One region of the Arthrobacter sp. OAP107 genome, then DNA from elsewhere that is predicted to be linked to it. Evidence: riboswitches for the same ligand, from Rfam matches in the RefSeq annotation. Region 1 holds a riboswitch; each other region holds the start of a gene.
The links. A riboswitch is a leader RNA that binds a small molecule or an ion and turns the genes downstream of it on or off. The one in region 1 is predicted to bind S-adenosylmethionine.
Positions count from the first base shown of each region.

Region 2: linked by a shared signal. The riboswitch ahead of ABIE00_RS00240 (DUF1737 domain-containing protein) and the one ahead of metX (homoserine O-acetyltransferase MetX) in region 1 are both predicted to bind S-adenosylmethionine.
Region 3: linked by a shared signal. The riboswitch ahead of ABIE00_RS07070 (aminotransferase class V-fold PLP-dependent enzyme) and the one ahead of metX (homoserine O-acetyltransferase MetX) in region 1 are both predicted to bind S-adenosylmethionine.

Region 1 is NZ_JBEPOK010000001.1:3,640,215-3,642,468, reverse strand. Features, by position in the region: gene ABIE00_RS16775 (bifunctional o-acetylhomoserine/o-acetylserine sulfhydrylase) at 1-1,009, shown strand, start outside; SAM riboswitch class IV at 1,115-1,230, shown strand; gene metX (homoserine O-acetyltransferase MetX) at 1,243-2,254, shown strand, end outside.
Region 2 is NZ_JBEPOK010000001.1:56,229-58,482, reverse strand. Features, by position in the region: gene ABIE00_RS00245 (NtaA/DmoA family FMN-dependent monooxygenase) at 1-639, opposite strand, end outside; SAM riboswitch class IV at 846-960, shown strand; gene ABIE00_RS00240 (DUF1737 domain-containing protein) at 974-1,282, shown strand; gene ABIE00_RS00235 (rhodanese-like domain-containing protein) at 1,279-1,689, shown strand; gene ABIE00_RS00230 (O-succinylhomoserine sulfhydrylase) at 1,691-2,254, shown strand, end outside.
Region 3 is NZ_JBEPOK010000001.1:1,515,547-1,517,800, forward strand. Features, by position in the region: gene ABIE00_RS07070 (aminotransferase class V-fold PLP-dependent enzyme) at 1-974, opposite strand, end outside; SAM riboswitch class IV at 1,009-1,122, opposite strand; gene hisN (histidinol-phosphatase) at 1,304-2,116, opposite strand; gene rsgA (ribosome small subunit-dependent GTPase A) at 2,183-2,254, opposite strand, start outside.

The DNA.
Region 1 (2,254 bases):
CGTGGTGGCCAGCCCCAGCCTCTACGGCGGCACCTACAACCTGCTGGCACACACCCTCAAGAAGTTCGGCGTGTCCGTCACCTTCGTGGCCGACCCGGACAACCTGGAGCAGTGGCGCGACGCCGTGCAGCCGAACACCAAGCTCTTCTTTGCCGAAGTGGTCTCCAACCCGCGGCAGGACGTCCTGGACATTGAAGGGGTGTCCCGGACCGCGCACGAGGCCGGCGTGCCACTCATCGTGGATAACACCCTGTCCACGCCCTACCTCATCAGGCCGCTCGAGTGGGGCGCGGACATCGTAGTGCACTCGGCCACCAAATACCTGGGCGGACACGGGGCCGCCATTGCCGGAGTCATCGTGGACTCAGGCAACTTCGACTTCGGCAAGGACCCGGAACGGTTCCCTGGCTTCAATACGCCGGACCCCACCTACAACGGGCTGGTCTACGCCCGCGACCTCGGCGCAGGCGGTGCGCTGGGGGCCAACCTGTCCTACATTCTCAAAGCGCGGGTCCAGCTGCTGCGCGACCTGGGCTCCGCGGTATCCCCGTTCAATGCCTTCCTCATCGCGCAGGGCCTGGAAACGCTGAGCCTTCGGGTGGAACGCCATGTGGCCAATGCGGTGGCCGTCGCCAGCTGGCTGGAAGCCAGGGACGATGTGGAGTCCGTAGCCTACGCCGGGCTGCCGTCCAGCCCCTGGTATGAGCGGGGTCTGAAGTACGGGCCGAAGGGCACCGGCGCAGTGGTGTCGTTCACGGTGGCCGGCGGCGCCGATGCGGGCAAGCGCTTCGTGGATGCCTTGGAACTTCACTCCCACGTGGCAAACATCGGCGACGTCCGCTCCCTCGTCATCCACCCGGCGTCGACCACGCACAGCCAGCTGACCCCGGAACAGCAGAGCGTGGCCGGGGTGGCCCCCGGCCTGGTCCGGCTGTCCGTCGGCCTGGAACACATCGATGACATTCTGGCCGACCTCGACGCCGGCTTCCGGGCGGCGAAAGGCGCCTGACTCCAGCTGAGGCGGGTGGAACTCCCGGCCCGGGAACGGGCCGGGAGTCACACAGCCGTCACATTCTTAGCGCAGATGTCCGCCTGTTTCGTAAACTTGGCAACAGGTCATGAGTGCCAGCGACAGCCCCGGCTTGCTGGCCGGCAACCCTCCTTCCGCGGTGGGGTGCCCCGGGTGAAGACCTGGCCTGCCGGACAGCTGCCGGCGGGCAAGCGCGTAGAAGAGGTTTACCTATGACGATTTCTGTCAGCAGCACCGACGTTCCCGCCGCCGAGGCTTCGGACGGCACTGTTGTTCCCGCCGGCCGCACTCTTTCCGGCAGCCGCACGATTCCCGACGGGACAGTCCAGTACCTCAACATCGGCAGCCTGAAGCTCGAGGCCGGGGGATTCCTGCCGGACGTGACCCTGGCCTATGAAACCTGGGGAACGCTCAACGAGGACGGCTCGAATGCCATCCTCGTGCAGCACGCCCTCACCGGCAGCACGCACGTGACGCGGGGCGCCGGTGAGGAGGAGGGCTGGTGGGAACAGCTCGCCGGGCCGGGCGCGCCGGCGGACACCGGCAGGTTCTTTGTCATTTCCGTCAATATCCTGGGCGGCTGTTACGGGTCCACCGGACCGTCGTCGAACGCTCCGGACGGCAAGCCCTGGGGCTCGCGCTTTCCGCTGGTGACGCTGCGGGACTCGACAGTTGCCGAGGCGCGGCTCGCCGACCGGCTCGGCATCGGAACCTGGCATGCCGTTGTGGGCGGATCCATGGGCGGGGCTCGGGCCCTCGAATGGGCGGTGACTTTTCCTGAGCGGGTCCGCCGCTGCGGCGTCATCTCCGTCGGTGCGAGGAGCACGGCCGAACAGATCGCCTTCGCGCAGGCGCAGACCCTGGCCATCCGGCAGGACCGCCATTTCAACGGCGGTGACTACTACGGCGGACCTGAACCCACGGAGGGCCTGGCGCTCGCCCGGCGGATTGCCCACATCACCTACCGGTCCGCCTACGAGCTCGACTTCCGGTTCGGCAGGAACGCCCAGGCCCCTGAAGAGCCCCTGCAGGCAGATGCCCTGGCGGGCCGCGGCCGTTACCAGGTGGAGAGCTACCTCGACTACCAGGGCAACAAGCTGGTGCGGCGCTTCGACGCCAACAGCTACATCGCCCTGACGGAAGCACTCATGAGCCATGACGTCAGCCGCGGACGGGGGACACTCAAGGAAGCCCTTGCCCGGGTCACCGCCGACGTCTTCGTGG
Region 2 (2,254 bases), 3.6 Mb from region 1:
CTCCGGCAGGGGCGCCGTGTTCAGCGGTCCCCGGACCTTGAAGAACTCCCCGTCATGGTGGATCGGCCGGACCTTGGTGTGGTCCGCGAAGATTCCTGCCCCTGCGTCCTCCCGGATGGCGTCCGGTTCCCAGCTGCGCCAGAGCTTGCGCACAACGTCCACGAACTCCTCTGCCTTCTCGTAGCGGAGGTCGTGCTCGATCTGCTGGTCCAGCCCGTAGTTCTGCGCGGCAAGGTCACTGCCGGAGGTCACCACGTTCCAGCCCAGCTGCCCGTTGGAGAAGTGCTGCAGCGTGGCCAGCAGCCGGGCGGCGGTGAACGGCGGATAGAAGGACGCGCTGATGGTGGGCACAATGCCCAGGTGTTCCGTGGCGGAGAGCAGATACGGCACCAGTGCCAGCGGATCATGCTTCGGCGCAAAGGACGCCTGCGCCAGCGAAACCTCAGCGCTGCCGCCGTAGGTGTCGGGGACGGTGAGCGAGTCCTCGATGATGAACAGGTCCAGCCCCGCCCGCTCGAACTCCCGGACGGCGTGCTGGTAGGGGGCGGGCTTCTTCCAGTCATAGCCGATTCCGTAGCCGGGCGTGCCCCAGCCCTGGACCCCGAAGCCATGGCCCACAAACCATCCAAAGTGCAGCATGGGAGTCACTGTATTCGGGGTCGAATCATTCACTGTGGCCTGGTTTCATCCGGCGTTACGGCGGTTCATCTCCCGTCATTATCCTCCCGGCCACTGGCTTTGTAACCGCATGCCAGGGTCACTGCCATGACCAGCTGTTGGGTGCGTTACGGAACATGACGACGGCCGCGGTGCGCGCCGCCGTCGTCAGTGTTACGTTTTTGGGGAGTAATGAGTACCGGCATTAAGCCCTGACTGGCCGGTCGGCAACCCTCCTTCCACGGCGGGGTGCCTCAGGTGAATACTCGGCATATCGACCCCTTCGAGCTGCAAGCGTGAGAAAAGGAGATCCGTCGTGTCAGACGCCCCCGCCGTTGCACCGCTGTCATCCCAGCAGGATAAACCTGAGGAAAAGCTGTCCTACCGCCTGATCACTGGGCCGGACGACCGCTCGTTCTGTGAACGCATCTCGGCTGCCCTGAGCGAAGGATACGTCCTGCACGGCAGCCCGGCAGCCACCTTCAACGGCACCAGCGTCATCGTGGCCCAGGCCGTCATCCTGCCAGCCGCCATCGCCACCGCGGATGCCGCCGTCGCCACCGCCGTTGACCGGCTGGACTCCGACGAGGACCTCAGCGAAGAAGCATACGAGGGCCACGCATGAGCTACGCCGGAGACCTCACCCCGCAGGATGCGTGGGCCAAGCTCGAGGACGGTGCCATCCTGGTGGATGTGCGGACCGAGGGCGAATGGGCGCACATCGGCATTCCGGACACCGCGGCCACGGAGAACGATCCGCTCTTCATCCAGTGGACCTTTCCCGGCGGCATTCCCAATCCCGACTTCGTCGAGCAGCTGAAGCAGCAGGCGCCTGAGGACACCCGGGTGGAGCTGCTGTTCCTGTGCCGCTCCGGCCAGCGCTCCATCGCCGCCGCCACCGCTGCCACGCAGGCCGGCTTCACGGCCTACAACGTCCTCGAAGGTTTCGAGGGCGAGCCCGACCGCTACGGTGAGCGCACCGTGAACGGATGGAAGAACCGCGGACTGCCGACGAACCTGGGAAAGAACTAAGTTGACCTTTAATCACGACGCCGCCGGCTGGAGCCCCGATACCCAGGCCGTCCGCGGCGGGCTGGACCGCACCAATTTCCAAGAGACCACCGAACCGGTCTTCCTGAACTCCGGGTTCGTCTATGAGTCGGCCGCGGCCGCGGAGCGCGCCTTCACCGGCGAGGACGAACGCTTCGTCTACTCGCGCTACGGCAACCCTTCAGTGGCCACCTTCCAGGAGCGGCTCCGCCTGCTCGAAGGCACCGAGGCGTGCTTTGCGACGGCGTCCGGCATGGCTGCCGTTTTCACCGCCCTGGGTGCCCTGCTCGGCGCCGGAGACCGTGTGGTCGCCAGCCGTTCCTTGTTCGGCTCCTGCTTCGTGATCCTCAACGAGATCCTGCCGCGCTGGGGTGTGGAGACCGTATTCGTGGACGGTCCGGACCTCGAGCAATGGCGCACTGCCCTCTCGGTGCCCACCACGGCGGTCTTCTTCGAATCCCCGTCCAATCCCATGCAGGAAATCGTGGACATCGCTGCGGTCAGCGAACTCGCCCACGCCGCCGGCGCCAAGGTGGTGGCGGACAAC
Region 3 (2,254 bases), 2.1 Mb from region 1:
CGGATGGCAGCCTCATGGGCGTGCCAGCTCTGCGGATCCAGGGCGGCGATGACCTGGGTTGCGCGGGCCAGGGTGGCTGCGCCGAGCACGTTGGGTGAGCCGCCCTCGTGGCGGGCGGGGCCGGTGGCCCAGCTGACGCCGTCGAGCCTTGCCTCGCTGACGGCTCCGCCGCCGGCGAGGTGCGGGGTTCCGGCGTCGAGCCAGTCGGGGCGTCCGATGAGCACGCCGGCGCCGAAGGGGGCGTAGAGCTTGTGGCCGGAGAAGGCGAGGTAGTCGACGTCGTCCGCGGCGATGTTGACGCGGCGGTGCGGCGCGAGCTGGGCGGCGTCCACCACGATCCGTGCGCCGTATTCGTGGGCCAGTGCCGCGAGGCGCCGGATGGGAAGGATTTCGCCCGTGACGTTGGATGCACCGGTCACGGCAAGGAGGCTGACATCGCCATGCTCAAGTTCGGTGCGCAGGCTGCCGATGGTGGCTTCCAGGGTTTCCGAGGCCACCACGCTGCGGTGCGGCACTCCCTGCCACGGCAGCAGGTTGGCGTGGTGCTCGATGTCCAGGTAGAGCACTTCACCGGTGTGGTGGTGGTCCTCTACCGGCAGGCAGCCGGCCAGGAGGTTGAGGGAATCGGTGGTGTTCCTGGTGAAAATGACGGCGTCATCGGCGCGGCCGCCCACGAACTGCCGCACGATGTCGCGCGCGTTCTCGTACACGGAGGTGCTGATCTGCGAGGCGTAGCCGGCGCCGCGGTGCACGCTCGCGTAGTACGGCAGGATCTCGTTGAGGTACGCGGACACCACGGACAGCGCAGGCGCGGAGGCGCCGTAGTCGAGGTTGGCGTAGCGGACGTGGCCGCCCTGGATCAGCGGAGCCTGGATTTCCGCGCCGGTGACGGCGGCCAGGGGACGGCCGGCGGCAGCGAATCGGCCGTCCAGCACGTCAGCGTCGGTGGTGGAAGAAATGATTGCAGTCGTCATGGGACCTCACTGAGAAAGGACCCCGTGTGACGGGGATCCGCGCTTGCCGGGTCCGTTCCGGATCGGCCTGGTCGTCACCCGGGGCACCCCACCGCGAATGGAGGGTTGCCGGCCAGCTAACCGGGGTTTAGCGCTGGCACTCGTGACCTGTTACGAGACTAGGACATCCGGGCGGGCGATGAAAAAGCCGGTCCGGAATGTTAAGCGGAATATTACGCAACCCGGATTTCTGGCTTTCGGTCGAATAAACGACGGCGGCCGCCACCAAAAGGAGGCGACCACCGTCGTTATATTCAGCCCAGAGGCGCTGGGCCGGCTCCGGGGGGAAGCTAGAGCAAATCGTCCAGCTGCGGGTTCAGCCGCTTCAGGACTTCCGAGTGCAGGATCGAGTTGGTGGCCAGGGCGTTGCCGCCGAACGGGCCGTCCGTGCCTTCGAGGGAGGTGAAGCGGCCGCCTGCCTCCGTGACGATCGGCACCAGCGCCGCCATGTCGTAGAGGTTCAGTTCCGGTTCGCAGGCGATGTCCACCGCACCTTCGGCCACCATGCAGTAGGACCAGAAGTCCCCGAACGCGCGGGTGCGCCACACGTCCTCGGTGAGCTGCAGGAACTCATCGAGGTTGCCGCGGTCCTTCCAGCCGCCGAGGCTGGAATAGGACAACGAGGCGTCGGCGAGGCTGGACACGTTGGATACCTTGAGCCGGGTGGCGGCGGCCAGGGAACGGCCCGAGTAGGCACCGGCGCCCTTGGCGGCCCACCAGCGCTTGCCGAGCGCCGGGGCGCTGACCACGCCCACGACGGGTTCGCCCTCGTCGACCAGGGCGATCAGTGTGGCCCACACCGGTACCCCACGGACGAAGTTTTTGGTGCCGTCGATGGGGTCGATGATCCAGCGGCGGGAACCGTGGCCGGAACTTCCGAACTCCTCACCGAGCACGGCGTCGCGGGGACGGGAACGGGACAGCTGGCCGCGGATGGACTCCTCGGCGGCCTTGTCCGCATCGGTGACCGGCGTCAGATCAGGCTTCGTCTCGATCTGGAGGTCCAGCGCCTTGAACCGGCTCATGGTCTGGTCGTCCACGGAATCGGCCAGCACATGGGCCAGACGCAGGTCATCGTTGTACGTTGAAGCGGGTTGGGTCATGGTTCCAAACTACCCTCAAAGGCCCGGCGGGGCGGGGAGGCAGCTGCCGGGCTGCGCCGCGGAAGGCTAGCCGACGCTGCCGAGTTCCTTGGTTTCCTGGCCCTCCGCGCGCGGGTCGGTGCCCAGCAGGCGGCGCAG